DNA from 3 places in the Thainema salinarum CENA647 genome. Region 2 is predicted to be linked to each of the others. Evidence: predicted binding sites of a transcription regulator. Region 2 holds the regulator's gene; each other region holds the start of a gene.
What was found. Region 2 encodes NtcA, which controls nitrogen genes in cyanobacteria. Its sites were predicted from a motif close to TTTGTANNNNNNNNTACAAA; they were not measured.
Positions count from the first base shown of each region.

Region 1: pirA (arginine synthesis PII-interacting regulator PirA) is a predicted target of NtcA. The motif match lies at 3,767-3,786, and genes of this name have one in related genera.
Region 3: AC286M_RS31595 (MSMEG_0572/Sll0783 family nitrogen starvation response protein) is a predicted target of NtcA. The motif match lies at 2,667-2,686, and genes of this name have one in related genera.

Region 1 is NZ_JBYJZJ010000022.1:4,272,287-4,277,482, forward strand. Features, by position in the region: gene lpxA (acyl-ACP--UDP-N-acetylglucosamine O-acyltransferase) at 1-345, shown strand, start outside; gene AC286M_RS25510 (UPF0182 family membrane protein) at 534-3,347, shown strand; gene pirA (arginine synthesis PII-interacting regulator PirA) at 3,545-3,709, opposite strand; gene prfC (peptide chain release factor 3) at 4,022-5,196, opposite strand, start outside.
Region 2 is NZ_JBYJZJ010000022.1:750,676-755,871, reverse strand. Features, by position in the region: gene hisB (imidazoleglycerol-phosphate dehydratase HisB) at 1-98, opposite strand, end outside; gene AC286M_RS10110 (DUF3465 domain-containing protein) at 208-675, opposite strand; gene fabI (enoyl-ACP reductase FabI) at 823-1,599, opposite strand; gene ntcA (global nitrogen regulator NtcA) at 2,025-2,696, shown strand; gene AC286M_RS10095 (DUF3084 family protein) at 2,918-4,333, shown strand; gene AC286M_RS10090 (ATP synthase subunit B family protein) at 4,726-5,166, opposite strand.
Region 3 is NZ_JBYJZJ010000022.1:5,671,460-5,676,655, forward strand. Features, by position in the region: gene blaOXA (class D beta-lactamase) at 1-176, opposite strand, end outside; gene AC286M_RS31575 (HEPN domain-containing protein) at 582-764, opposite strand; gene AC286M_RS31580 (nucleotidyltransferase domain-containing protein) at 761-1,099, opposite strand; gene ribH (6,7-dimethyl-8-ribityllumazine synthase) at 1,270-1,839, shown strand; gene AC286M_RS31590 (transglutaminase-like domain-containing protein) at 1,915-2,535, opposite strand; gene AC286M_RS31595 (MSMEG_0572/Sll0783 family nitrogen starvation response protein) at 2,768-3,250, shown strand; gene AC286M_RS31600 (Nit6803 family nitrilase) at 3,579-4,604, shown strand; gene AC286M_RS31605 (MSMEG_0568 family radical SAM protein) at 4,618-5,196, shown strand, end outside.

The DNA of each region.
Region 1 (5,196 bases), 3.5 Mb from region 2:
ATCAGCGGTGGTTGCCTGGTGCATCAGTTTACTCGTGTTGGCCGACTGGTGATGATGTCAGGCGGTTCGGCCGTGCAGAAAGATGTGCCGCCTTTTTTTATGACGCGGGGCGTCACGATTAACACCATCATGGGCTTAAATGTTGTCGGTTTGCGTCGGGCTGGATTAAGTAGTGATGAGCGCCAGGTGCTCAAGCGAGCAATTCAGGTGCTTTACCAGTCGGGCCTAAGTGTTCCCAGTGCTGTTGACAAGCTAGAGCAGGAACTTGATTCGCCGCTGATTGATGAAATTTGTGCGTTTATTCGCACCTCAGAGCGGGGAATTTGCAAGTTTTTTCGTCGCTAATGGTTTAGTGCTTTATCCATAATTGGATCACTGAAACTGGACAAGTGACGTGGAACCGCCGAGTTGATTTACGTGTAGTTACTTAACAAATCGTCTGTTCCGGCGCGATCGCAGCCCATGCTTTTTGGATCATGAGTCACAATAAAACGGAATCTAGTTACTGTGTTCCCCTCTGACTCTACTGAATCATGAAACGACAGGGACTCTTCCTGACGATTGCGGCAGTTGTTATTCTGTTGCTGCTCTTTTCTAGCACGCTAATCCACTTACTGACGGAATCCTGGTGGTTCGATTCCGTTGGCTTCAGCCCGGTCTTCTGGACGCGGATTCGCTGGCAGGTTGGGTTATGGCTTGCCACGTTCCTGATCTACGGTGGTTTTATCTGGTTGAACTATCGGCTGGCGCTTCATCTCAGCCGCGATCGCAGATTTTATCTGCTAGAGCGAACAGAACTGGGCAACTATGCTGACTGGATTGTGAATGCGATCGCACTGGCCTTTACGATTGGCATTGCCCTACTGGCGGCGTCTGCTACTGTCAGTCACTGGGAAAGCATTTTACGTTTTCTCAATCCGACCCAGTTCGATCAGGCTGATCCAATCTACAACACCGATATCGGGTTCTATGTCTTTCAACTGCCTTTCTATCAGCAGTTTCAGTCCTGGCTACTGGCACTGCTGTTTTGGGGACTGATCATTGCTGCAGTCATCTATGTGCTGAGAGGATCGATTAATCTGGACCGGGGCTGGACCAATCTACTCACGGGTAATGTGAAGCTGCATCTGAGCGTTTTGCTAGCTGCGATCGCGGTTGTGATTACGTTTGGCTTCTGGCTTCAGCGGTTTGAGCTGCTGTATTCACCGACCGGTGTTGTCTATGGAGCCGGGTTTACAGATATCAATGCTCGCCTACACGCCTACTGGATTATGGGCTTTGTTACCCTAGCGCTGGGCACGCTGTTTGTGATCACCCTGTGGCGCAGTGGGTTTGTATTGCCCACCTATGGACTAGTTTTTTATATCATCGTTTTTACGGTGGTGGCAGGTCTTTACCCTTGGTTCCAGCAGCAGTTTGTTGTGGCTCCCAATGAACTGGCTAAGGAACGGCCTTTTATCGAAAATAATATTGAATTTACGCGCAGTGCCTATCAGCTTGGTGACGTAGAGCGTGACGATTACCCAGCGGAAGACAACCTAACGCGGGCTGACATCGAAGCAAGCAGCCCCACGATTCGCAATATTCGCCTGTGGGACTATCGCCCCCTGCTGAGTACCTACCAGCAGCTCCAGGAAATCCGCGCCTACTACCGCTTTACTGATGTAGACGTAGATCGCTACACGATTGACGGCAACTATCGTCAGGTGATGCTATCTCCCCGTGAACTGGATACGTCTCGCCTTTCTGAACAGGCGCGTAACTGGGTCAATCAGCGGCTGAAATATACTCACGGCTATGGATTCGCAATGAGTCCGGTCAACGTAGTACGTCCCGATGGTCTGCCTCAATTTTTCGTTCAGGATATCCCCCCCCAAACCAGTGTCGATCTGGATGTGCAAGAGACGGCCATCTACTACGGTGAACTGACCGAGGATTACATGTTCACGGGCGCAACGATTGAAGAATTTGACTATCCTCAAGGAAATACCAACGCCTCAACTCGCTATGAAGGGGCAGGTGGCGTGCCCGTCGGTAGTCTACTGCGTCAGCTTGCCTATGCCTTTGATTTTGGCGACTTCAAGCTACTCATTTCTAACTATTTGACCAGTGAGTCTAAGATTCACTACCATCGCCAAATTCGCGATCGCGTTGCCCACGTTGCCCCCTTCCTGCGCTACGACTCAGATCCTTACATTGCGATTATCGACGGGCGAGTTCAGTGGATTGTTGATGCCTATACGATTAGCGATCGCTATCCCTATTCTGAACCTGTTGCCCGTGCTTATCGTGCTTCAGCCGCTTTAGGCAATGGGGGTTCTGCTAGTGAGCTAATCCGCGATCGCACAAACTACATTCGCAACTCGGTCAAGGTGGTGGTGGATGCGTTTGACGGCACGATGCAGTTTTACGTGGTAGATGAAACTGATCCGGTGTTAGCAACCTACCGTCAGATTTTCCCTGAGTTGTTTCTAGGTGCGGATCAGGTGCCAGAGCAGGTACGTAATCACTTCCGCTATCCGCTCGATTTATTCAAAATTCAAGCGGTCATATACCTCACTTACCACATGGATACTCCAGAGGTATTCTACAACCAAGAAGATCTCTGGCGCTTCCCGGTAGAGGTCTATGAAGGCAACCAGCAGGTGATGGAGCCGTATTACATGATCATGAGCCTGCCAGGACAGAACCAGGAAGAGTTTGTGCTGATTCTGCCGTTTACACCTGTGAATAAAGACAACATGATTGCTTGGATGGCAGCGCGATCCGATGGTGAAGACTACGGCAAACTGCTGCTATATGAGTTTCCTAAACAGGAACTAATTTATGGGCCGAGCCAGATCGAAGCCCGTATCGACCAAACGCCTGAGATTTCAGAACAGCTTACGCTGTGGAGCCAGCAAGGATCGCGGGTGATTCGTGGAGATTTGTTGGTGATTCCAATTCAGGAATCGTTGCTGTATGTTGAACCGATTTATCTGCGGGCTGAACAGGGTGAACTGCCGGAACTGAAGCGAGTGATTGTGGCCTATCAGGATGGTGTGGTCATGCGAAATACGCTCGAAGAAGCGCTGAGTGCCCTGTTCGGTGAGGGCGCTACTACATCCACACCTCCGACAGCTCCTCCGACAGCTCCGGCAGCGCCTCAGCCACCTGCTGCACCCACACCCGCTGTGCCCGATAGTGCCAACATGTCTGAGCTAATTCAATCCGCCCAAACGGCCTACGACAATGCTCAGGCTGCCCTGCAGCAGGGCAATTGGGCGGAATATGGCCGCCATCAGCAAGAGCTGGAAACAATTTTGAATCAGCTGGCTCAAGAATCAGCGGCTGAAAACAGTGATTGAGAAACAACGAAAAGCGGAGTTTTGTTTACAGACAAACTCCGCTTTAAAACTCAACGTATAACTGAAAGAACAAAGACTTGAAGTAGCCCAAAAAGCTGTTAAATCGGTGCGTTTTACCAGCTTTTGAGGCTGCTATATGACCTGATTAGGCTAGATAGCCAAGAAAAAATCCTAGATCAACGACTGATTTCAGATCCTTAGCCAAGATATTGTGCTTCCTGCTCTAGCTGACGCACTAGATTTTCATCGCCTCGAGAACGAGCCGATTCCATCCTTTGCTGGAGCCGTTGTCGTAATGCTTCACGATGAGCTTCAGCGGTTTTTGTTATGATTTCACGACGTTTTCTGTTCATGGTAAACATCCAATCCTTTGTTAGTGCGGTAATGATTCTACTGCTAATCTAGCATTTTAATTTGTTTTTGTAGTTAATGTTACAGAATCATGTTTATAGTGATTCCAGCTAAGAGTGAGAAAACGAGAGAGGAGAGTGCCTCAGAATGAGGCACTCTCCTCTCTCGTTCTTATCTAGAACCGCTATATTTCGCTTCTGGCCATTATCTTGCCCTTAACTGCAACGGTCATTTGCCGCCGTGTGAGACAAATGACCGTTGGGGATGGTTGATGAGCTAAGTGGAAGAAGGTTTTGTGATTTAAGCTTTTGCGATCGCGCTCATCACAACTCTTCGGGTTGTTGCCCAACGACGACAGGTGCAATTGAGCTGAGTTCTAGTTCCGGGTGTTCGCCTTCCACTTGCTGGCAGTTCCATTCATTTTTGAACAGGAGAACCGGACGACCCCAGGAATCTTTTACCGTAACGGTATTGAATAAACGCCCCGCTTTTTCGAGTGCCTCCCAGCCACCGCCGACCCAGCGGGCGACGCTATAAGGTAGGGGTTCTAGCAGAGTTTCGACGTTGTACTCGTTCTGCAGTCGGAACTGGACGACTTCGAACTGAAGCTGTCCGACGGCAGCCAGAATGGGATCGCGACGGGATTCATTGGCGGAGTACATGATTTGCACTGCCCCTTCCTCACGCAGCTCATTTACCCCTTTGCGGAACTGCTTGAACTTAGAGGGATTGGGATTGCGCAGATAAGCAAATAGCTCCGGCGAAAAACAGGGAATACCCTCGTACTCCAGCGACTGTTTGCCTGTATAAATCGTGTCGCCGATCGCAAATACGCCGGGGTTGTTCAAGCCAATCACGTCGCCCGGATAGGCCTCATCCAGCGACTGACGGCCTTGAGCAAACAGCTTTTGAGGGTGAGATAGGCGGACATTTTTTCCCGTGCGGGCATGGTTCACCACCATATCTTTTTCGAACTTGCCGGAACACACGCGGATGAAGGCGATGCGATCGCGATGTTTCGGATCCATATTGGCCTGAAGCTTGAACACGAATCCGGAGAAATCTGGCTGAGTTGGCTCCACGTCACCCACAGAACTGCGGCGGGGACTCGGCGGCATAGCGTACTCTAAAAACGCATCGAGAAACAGCTTGACGCCAAAGTTGGTCATGGCGCTGCCAAAGAATACGGGTGTCAGTTGTCCGGCATGAACTGCCTCTAAATCCAGGTCTTCACCGATTTCTTCAATGATTTCCAGTTCATCTTTGAACTGGTAGTACAAATCGGGATCAATCAGCTCCTCAATGCGCGGATCGCCAAGTGGAATAACGTCTACCTTGGCTTCTCTGCTACCGTGCGCTGTGCGCTCAAATAGGTGAAATGACTTGGTGCGACGGTCATAAACGCCCCGAAACTGGTCGCCGATGCCAATGGGATAGTTCACTGCATAGGTTTTCAGCCCCAATTCCTGCTCGATTTCGTCCATCAGTTCTAGTGGTT
Region 2 (5,196 bases):
TGGATGTCGGTTTCTTTGGTGGTACGGCTGACCGAGGCAATCCGGGCAGCAGTATCTAGATTGTTGACGGTGGAAATTTGGCGATCGCGGGTCTGCATGGGTCAAATAAATAGCTCTCAGGATCTATCCTATCGCGCTAGCTGCACCATTCGTGCGGGCTGATCCGTAACGGTGGTGGAGTATTATCCGTAGCACCATTGGTCGGCATTATTCGTAGCGTTGCCCTTGATGCTCGATCCAGCCTCCGGGATGAGAGCCATTGGGATCATGATGTGTCCAGTGCACCACTCCGCCTTGACTGTTCCACTCGTATTCTCCCCGAAATCGCACTGTGTCTCCTTGACGCAGAGCATCAATCCGGGGTGCAAGGTCAATATTGTGGCTGATGAGAACCGTATGTCCAGACGAGAGGCGAACGATGAAGCGCTGATGACGGGAACCCTCTAAATCATCTGATAGCAACCGATCAACTTGACCTGCGGCTTCTACCATGACGTTGGACGCATGCTGAGCGTAGGCATCCAGAATGACCTGTTCGCTGGCTTGGGCAATCGCTGATGGAGACTGCGCTAGGGATTGATGCGATGGTGGGCTGGTGAAGGCACAAGCGATCGGCGCGATCGCAACTGCCGCCAAGGCGATAACTTGAGGAATAGCCCGCTTTAAATCCGTCATGTCAGGTTGGTTGATGAGTTGATGAATGTTGATGAATTGAGGATCAGCAGAGGAGGATCTGCGATCGCAAATCCTTCTCTGCTGACGATTTATGCGTTCCAGTTGTAGCCAATTCAACTTAGTCGCGGCAACCGTGAACGTACGATCTTACATGCCCATAATTTCGTAGCCAGAATCCACGTAGAGAATTTGTCCGGTAATCCCACTGGCCAAATCGCTGCAGAGAAAAGCGGCTGCATTGCCCACTTCTTTTTGGGTTACAGTGCGGCGCAGGGGCGCTGTGGCTTCAACATGGTGAATCATGTCCAGAATGCCACCAACGGCAGAAGAGGCCAGCGTGCGAATCGGGCCAGCCGAAATGCCGTTGACGCGGATATTGGCTGGGCCTAGATCGGCGGCTAGATAGCGGACATTCATCTCTAGTGCAGCTTTAGCGATGCCCATCACGTTGTAGTTCGGAACTACTTTGACGCCGCCTAGATAGGTCAGAGTAACGATACTGCCGCCCTCGGTCATCAACGGCTTAGCGGCATTAGCCAACTGCACCAGAGAATAAGCACTAATATCTAGCGCGGTTTGAAATCCGGTGCGAGAGGTATCCACAAAGTTGCCCGTCAGGTCATCCCGATTGGCAAACGCAAGGCAATGAACCAAAATATCAACTCGTCCCCACTTTTCCTTTACCGCATCAAATGCCGCAGTTACTTGCTCATCGTTCTGCACATTTAAGGGGAGAAACAGGTCAGGATTGAGCGATTCAACCAGATCAGCCACTTTCTTTTCATGACGACCCCGCTCGTCCGGCAAGTAGGTAATGGCTAAATTGGCCCCGGCTTGATGGAGCTGTTGGGCAATGCCCCAAGCAATGGAACGATTATTGGCAATACCCGTAACAAACGCGTTTTTCCCTGAGAGATTTAGCATGGTCGTCCGTTTATGTCTGTAGTTCAATAGTCAACGTCTGTTCCCAATCCTCTCATGCCAGCTCATCAATTCGTGAGCGATCGCGATCGCAAATCATTTGGTCAGAAGAGTGGCTCAGTAGTCGGGCGATGCGCACCAACTACTTGCAACTCATTGCGCACTCTCAGAGTGACAAGGGATGGCAATATCCACACATAATCCAGTTTCTCCGCTTATGATTGAGGTGAATTATTGGCGTAAACCGAGAAAACCTTAGAAAATCAATCCCTATCCTTAAGAATATGTAGCATTTATCACAAAAAAGTGTTTCAAGAGTAGGTTTTAGTGGGTCTAATATATAGGCGTTGATACAGACGGTCTGTTTCGTCCCATACGTGTGGGTAAATACGTAAAACCAGCACAAACAGGTGGTAGGGCAAAGAGGTATGGTAGTGACGCAAGAGCGACCACTCGCGGATTTATTTAAGCAGCTCAGCGGCGGTATTTTTCCACCGGTAGTTGAGTCATTTGAACGAGGTAAAACCATTTTTTTCCCAGGCGATCCGGCTGAGCGCGTCTACTTTTTATTAAAAGGCGCAGTCAAGCTCTCGCGGGTCTATGAAGCGGGAGAAGAAATTACCGTAGCGCTATTGCGAGAAAATAGCGTGTTTGGTGTTCTGTCACTGATTACGGGCAATCGTTCGGATCGGTTCTACCATGCTGTCGCCTTTACTCCAGTGGAACTGCTATCGGTGCCGATTGAGCAGGTTTCCAAGGCCCTGGGTGAGCATCCGGAATTAGCCATGCTCATGCTGCAAGGTCTATCCTCGCGAATTTTGCAAACCGAGATGATGATTGAGACCCTCGCCCATCGGGATATGGGATCACGGCTAGTCAGTTTCCTGCTGATTCTCTGTCGCGATTTTGGCGTACCCAGCAAAGACGGTATTACGATCGATCTCAAGCTGTCCCATCAAGCGATCGCAGAAGCGATCGGTTCAACTCGCGTAACGGTGACCCGCCTGTTAGGTGATTTGCGCCAAGATGAGATGATTTCGATTCACAAGAAAAAGATTACTGTACACAATCCTGTCATTTTGAGTCGGCAGTTTACGTAGCCTGTGCGTCATTTGTTTATCGATCAGCGCAACACTGATTTGTCGTTGCCTTTTTGTTCTACAGTGAGCTTGTTCGCAATTGACCCCGAAGCTTGGCATTTAAACCTATGCTGGTAGAGGAACGTGGCTATATCTCACGTATAGATTGAAGCCGAGATCCTGACACTACGTCCATTGCGTCGATTGAACAGGCTGTTGCTGTAGGTTAACTAAACTCTTCCATGACCATAGGGTACGTCCTGATTGTGGCTATTCTCATTCTTGGCGGTGTGATCGCAACATTGGGCGATCGCATCGGCATGAAGGTGGGAAAAGCTCGGCTTACCCTGTTCAATCTGCGTCCACGGCAGACTGCGACATTGGTTAGCGTCATAACAGGCAGCTTGATTTCGGCCTCTACTCTGGGAATTTTATTTGCCGTCAGCAGCCAGCTTCGCAAAGGCGTTTTTGAGTTCGAAGAAGTGCAGACGGATCTGCGGGAGGCACAGACGGATCTCCAGCAGGTGCAGCGCGATCGCGAGCGAATCGAAGATGAACTAGAAGAAGCCCAGAGTCGTCAAAAGAAGGCGCAGCAGCGGCTGCAAGAAATTAATAGTTCACTCAACGCGGCAGTAGAGCGTCAGCAACAGACACAGGCACAGCTTAGTCAGACTCAAACAGAGCTACAGCAGAGCGAGCGCAGCTATGGTCAAGCCCAACGTCAACTGCGTCAGCTCTCTCAGCAGGAGCAGGAGCTACAGCAGGAAGTCCAGCAGCTTCAGACGGAACGACAGGCATTGATTGAGCGGGAACGGGAAATTCGGGCGCTGATTGAGGAGCGCGATCGCGAAATTGGCCAACGAGATACTGCGATCGCACGTCAGAAAAACTTACTGGAAGAACTGGAAGCCCAGCAGGATTATCTATCGACCGAGGTTAGACGGCTGGAGCAAGAAGCACAAGGACTGCGTCAAGGCAATGTGGCACTGGCTCGCAATCAGGTCTTGGCTTCGGGTGTATTTCGGGTTGAGCAACCCGAAGCAGCAGTGGATGCGATTCGCCAAATTCTTCAGGAGGCCAATCGAACCGCGCTTCGCGCCGTTTTACCAAACTTCAACGATCCAGAGCAGCAAATTATTTTTATTACGAACCCGGAAGTCCAGCAGCTTGTTGAACAGGTTGATGACGGACAAGCTTATGTAGTACGAATTCTGTCAGCGGCAAACTACTTAGTTGGCGAACCCTGCGTTTTGGAGGAGAACGATCCCTGTATTCAAGTATTTTGGGATGCCGTTCCCAATGACTTGATTTTCGACACAGGAGATGTTGTCGCGGCCACGCCTATTGAGCGCGAGAATTTAACGACTCAGGGCCTGCGAGAGCGATTGTATTTACTCTTAGCAACCTCGCAGTTTCGTTCTCGACAGGCTGGCGTAGTCGTGGACGACGTTGATGTGGCGGGGCGTCCAGAAACCATCTTTCGCTTTTTAGAACAGGTGCAGCGCTATGGGCAGCCCGTCAGCCTACAAGCGATCGCAACTCAGCCCATTTATGCCTCTGGCCCGGTTTTAGTTGATTTGGCTGCCGTACAAGATGGCCGAATTCTGTTCCAAACCGGACAACCCGACCCGTTCCTGCCTCCAACTGGTTTACGTTAGTCATCTAATTCTCTTCGAGGTACGGCTACAGCAGGATCGGTCGGAAGCATTAGCGAGTATGAAGAGCTGCGATGCGGCAACCAGAGAGGGAACAGAATATGCGATCGCGCTAACGTCCTCTGGTAATGCACTTTAGCAGCCTAACAAGACGGGGTATAGCGTCGAAATTGCTGAGATAATTGCCTTGGATCAAGGCTAGTTCAGTCTAGGCATTGAAGTGTTTGGCTCGGTGAATACGGGGGCATCGGTGTTTGACCAAGTCTGCCCCTCCATTTTTGCCTAATTTTTGCCTACAACAAGCTGGAAGGAATTGACAGCTCACGAACCGCTACAAATATCGGGACACGGCAATGCCATGTCCCGATTAAATTCGCCGAATTCTACATGCCGAATTAGCTTAAGTCATCAACCGTATTTTCTGCTTTATCCAAAGCTCGTTCTGCTTTGGTTTTAGCCGAATCGAGTGATGCATTTGCTTGATCTTCTAACCGATTTTTGGCTTCACTGGCTTTGTTTTCGATTTGATTACCAACTCGCTTTGCATTCTCAGAGGTACTGTCCAGAACGCGTTGAGCGTTTTCCCTAACATCACCCGTTCTTTTGGCTTGCTGTTCTCTAGCCTGCTTCGTTATCCTTTCGGCATCTCTCTTAACTTCCGCAGCTGGTCGACTAGGGCGACTAACTTGGTCAGTAATCGTTCGCTCGACGTTGGATGTACTGCGCTGGGGCACGGCCTTGGTGCTAGCAGAGGTTGAGGGATTGCTACAAGCGGTTGTGATGAACAACAGCATTCCAGCAAAGAGGATTCCGAGGGTTCGTTTTAAGAAATTCATGTTTTAGTTTTATGAGGAGTTCTGTGTACA
Region 3 (5,196 bases), 4.9 Mb from region 2:
GCCTGTACCTCATCGGCTGATGGATCAAGCTCTGCCTGAGCCAAGTGCGGCATAGCAGACTCAACCACAGGTGTCGCCCAAGTCGGTTGGACTAAAAGCACTACGATACTGCTTGCCATAGTGCTTGCAATAGTGCTTGCGATCGCACAGCCGAACCATCGAGAAGTCAAATTCATGCGTCTAAGTTCCTCACACACAACGTTTTGACAGAACTTAGGGCACTACACCATGATTAGACCCAATTCCAGACAACGTTCAGGAATCAGTAGACCAGCCAGTTATGACACTGACAGATATTGGTGACCGAGTTCAATAAAGGCCTGGGCTTGAGCAATAAGCATTTCGGCATCTTGTTGTTTCAAGTTTGGCTGAAGATCATAATCAGCACGGGTGCGTTGAGCTTGAGCATCAATTAGATAACGGTGGAATTCAACAGGTACTTTGCCAGGATGAGCAAGAGTTTGCCCAAAGGCGCTAATAACAGCCGCATAGCTAGTGCTTTGTCAAGTGTGTTTTGAGGGGTAGAAGAATTTTGAAAATATTGCTCCGCAATATTTTCAAAATTCTTCTACCCCTCATCTTTACTTTGACAGACTACTAGAGAACGACAAACCTTCTTGATCAAGGAGAGCTTCGGCAACATAAAACATTGCGTAGTAGGCACGGGAAACAGCGAAGTCATGGAATCCTTGCTGCATGAGCTGGTTTGCAGCTTCTAAACTACGTTCAGCTTTGGTGATCAAGAACTGTTGCTCTGGAGTCATAGAGCAATGCCTTCTTGACGGATGTTACGGAGCAGAGGGGAATTTTCGGATTCGTAACGTGATGCGGATAAAAATAGGCGAGAGATTAGCAAATTATGTTCAAGACAAAGCTGAGCAACAAATGCGCTGGTGCGACTAATTTCCGCACTGGCATCTACCGGATCATCTAGCACAATCAAAACATCGACATCTGAACCTGCTGTCGCTTGTTCACGAGCATGAGAGCCAAATAAAATGACCCGATAAAGGCGATCGCAATATTGCTCTTGCAGATACTGTTTAAGTGTCTTGAGTACAGGACTAAGTGTAGAGTTGAATCCTCTTTTTTCCATCATGTGGCTTTTACTCAACAGGTTCGGTTCAGGAAAGGTTCGTTATCGCTCCAACACTGTTATATCGTTTGCACAAGACAAACACAGTCAGAGTAGCGCAATAAGCGCTCCCATTAGCGCTATATTGAACGAGATGAGTAACCCCTCGTGTGGGTGAGAGCTAAGGGAAAATTATGGCTGTATTTGAAGGAAGTTTTGCCGATACCAAGTCGCTGCGCTTCGCGATTGTCATTGGTCGATTTAATGACTTAGTGACGGGCAAGCTTCTCGAAGGGTGTCAAGACTGCCTCAAGCGACATGGCGTAGACGTTGATCCACAAGGGGAACAGGTTGATTATGCCTGGGTGCCGGGTAGTTTTGAGGTGCCGCTCGTGGCGCGACAGTTGGCGCTTTCGGGTCGATACAATGCCATTATTTGCCTCGGTGCCGTGATTCGTGGCCATACGCCCCATTTTGACTACGTGGCCGCAGAAGTTTCTAAGGGCGTTGCTGCTGCTGGGTTCCAGACAGGCGTACCGATTGTGTTTGGTGTGTTGACAACCGATACGATGCAACAGGCACTCGAACGAGCGGGTATCAAGAGCAATCTGGGCTGGAGCTATGCCATGAGTGCCCTAGAGATGGCTAGCCTGATGAAGCAGATTCACGGGATTTTGCCGGAAGAAATGCAAAATGGTTTAACGAGCAGTACAAAACAGAGCCTGCCTGCCTCCATGAAAAGTGCCGCGATTAATGAAGGCTAAATGCCCATCCATCAAAGCGTAAGAATTCACGATGATAACGCCAAGCTTGCTATGCAAGCTTGGCGTTAATCACAATCAGGGATTGTCAACCAGATTTGGTAGAAGATCATAATCGTTTGCGGCTTCCACTGGGATATCTGGAAGATGGTGCAGCATGTCGTCCCAGGTTGTTTGCGATCGCAGTGCTTCGACAACAATTGGCAGGGGTTCCGCCAGAATGGATGGAAAATCGGCCTCTTCAGGAAACTGAATTTGAAACGCCAAATTTTCCTGCGGAGGAGAAAACTGGGCGTTCACGCCGTCTTTGTTGCCTCTCGCATCCACTCGATACCAGCCTATTTCAGGCAAATAGATGGCGTTGAATCCGTGCAGGCTGTACGGCGCACCGTTGTCGTTAATGCTCAGTCGCTGGTAGCAAAATCCGGCTGGAATCTGGTTGGCCCGCAGCAGGGCTGCCAGCAAATGACTTTTGGCATAGCAGTAGCCAGTTTTATATCGCAAGACATCAGAAGCGCGGCAGGTTACCGGATTTATCTGATAGTCAACGCTGTGATGAATTTCGTCTCGCACCCACTCGAAACAGGCTTGTGCGATCGCAGTTGGCGTCTCACACTCCGCTGTAATTTGTTTGGCACAGACCAGAATATCTGGATGTTGCCAATCGATGACTTCACTAACCTGCAAATACTGTTCCATAAGAGAATATTTTATGAGTAGGCTGCGATCTCAATAATAACCTGTCTAAAAAGATAGTGGGTCGTTTGACTAGGATTAAATCGATTGAATTCACTCCTGGATTGCCTATCTTTAATGATAGAGATACAGGTTTTGTAACTGTAGATACGAGACAGAATAACTCAGCCTTTTAAGGTGCAGTAAAGAAACAAACATTCCATGCCTTACGTTTGTTTTATTGCGGAGATATTTTATGCCTGAAGTTACAACCCCTGCTTACCAAACAGGTGATTTTCTGGTTGATTATGAGGAAAAAGTTTTTCCTGATGTAAAAGCAGATCCGGGTGAAAAAGCATTAGTTGCTTTTCATACGGTTGCATTTGAAGGTTCAATTGGTCTAGTTAATTTACTACAGGCTACTCGTCTACTTCGGAAAGGTTTCGAGACATCTGTATTGCTATACGGGCCTGGTGTGACGTTAGGGGTGCAGCGCGGTTTTCCAAAGCTGGGAGACGAAGCATTTCCAGGACATCTGGCCATGAACAATCAAATTGTCAAATTCATGGAAGAGGGCGGAAAGGTTTATGCTTGTCGCTTTGCACTACAAGCGCTTTACGGTCATGGTGAACCGTCTCTGATTCCCGGAATTACGCCAATCAACCCTTTAGATGTGCTGGATATTATTCTGCTTCATCGCAAAGAAGGCGCGTTCGTTCTTGATACTTGGACAATGTAATTGTTGATTCTGCTGGATAAGAGCTTGCGATATTAGTTGATTTTTCCTACATGTAAAAACTTAAGGAGCATGGATTTAATAAGACCGCAAACTGTAGGGGCGGGTTTAGTAGATCAATCTACTACTTATCATAGATTTAACAGCAAAACCCGCCCCTACAAAATGTGAACTTATTTAATTTATGATTCTAAGTCCTGAATAACTTGCATGTTCTTGTCGTCGTAAAACGAATGCGATCGCAGCTAATCATCTTGTTAGTTGATCCTGATTCTGTTGTAATTCATCACGCAGTTTGTTGAGTTATAAAGCTAGTTCGCTAGGAGACATCATGGTTCGCGCCGCTGCTGTTCAGTTGAGTCCGGTTTTACATAGCAAAGATGGCACAACCGAAAAAGTTTTAGCTGCGATCGCGCAGGCTGCCAAGGAAGGGGTGCAGTTGATTGTGTTCCCTGAAACGTTCGTTCCCTATTACCCCTACTTCTCCTTTGTGCGGCCTCCCGTTTTGATGGGCAAAGAGCACATGAAGCTCTACGAGGAAGCGGTGGTGGTTCCTGGCCCAGTTGTGGATGCGGTGAGCCGAGCGGCGCGATCGCATGGCATGGTGGTGGTGCTGGGGGTGAACGAGCGGGACAATGGTTCGCTGTACAACACGCAGCTCATTTTCGATGCCGACGGCACGCTGCTGCTGAAGCGGCGCAAGATTACGCCCACCTTTCACGAGCGGATGGTGTGGGGGCAGGGTGATGGTGCTGGCCTGAAAGTCATCGATACGGCAGTGGGTCGAATCGGGGCGCTGGCCTGCTGGGAGCATTACAACCCTCTGGCGCGGTTTGCGCTGATGGCGCAGCATGAGCAGATTCACTGTGCTCAATTTCCGGGTTCGATGGTGGGCAATATCTTCACTGACCAGATGGAGGTGACGGTACGCCACCATGCGCTGGAGTCCGGCTGTTTCGTGATCAACTCAACGGGTTGGCTGACGCCGGAGCAGAAGCAGCAAATTATTGCCGATGAAAAGATGCACAAAGCGCTCAGCGGTGGCTGCTATACCGCCATTATCAGTCCGGAAGGAGTGCCGCTCTGTGAACCGATTACTGAGGGCGAAGGACTTGCGATCGCAGATCTGGATTTCTCCCTCATCACCAAGCGCAAGCGGATGATGGACAGCGTCGGCCACTATTCCCGCCCCGATTTGCTCCAGCTTCAAATGAATGCTCAAGCATGGTCAGTGGTGCAGCCCAAGACAGCTCAGCCTGATCTGGATGTACCGACAGAAACTGAATCAGCATTGATGACGACCGAAACGAATGGTCACAACAGCCATCATTCAGCCTTTGCGAGTGATGCCAAATAGGTCAAGGACAGACATGAACAAACAACGCCTCATTACTGAACTGCAATCCAAGGGGTTGAAGCTGGTTGATCCGCAGATGGGTGTGGCGGGTCGCAAGGGAGGCGCTGGCCCGTCTGACCACAAAGCGGTCACAATTGAGGGCACGACGGTAATGGTGCCGATCTATACGGGTAGTGCGAATCAATCGCCTTACACCGCTCAGATTCAGCCCTCTGCACAGTCTCAAACTCAACTGTCAGACATGCAAACGTCGCAGTCTCTGATCCTAGAGGAAGCCGGATCTGAGATCGCGCCCATCAGTTTTCCCCGTCAGCCGCAGTTCTATAGCCTTACCACCGCTGATGGGATTCCCTACTGGAAAATCGCGCTACTGCACAGTCACGACGTGCTGGCGACAACGGTACAGCAAACCTGCATGCGCTATCGCGACTCGTCTACGGTTTGTCAGTTTTGCGCGATTGAAAAGTCTTTAGACGCTGATCGCACGATTGCGCGAAAGACCCCGGCGCAGTTAGCTGAGGTCGCTGAGGCCGCTGTGCAACTCGATGGCGTGAAGCATATGGTGATGACGACGGGTACGCCCAACAGCCGC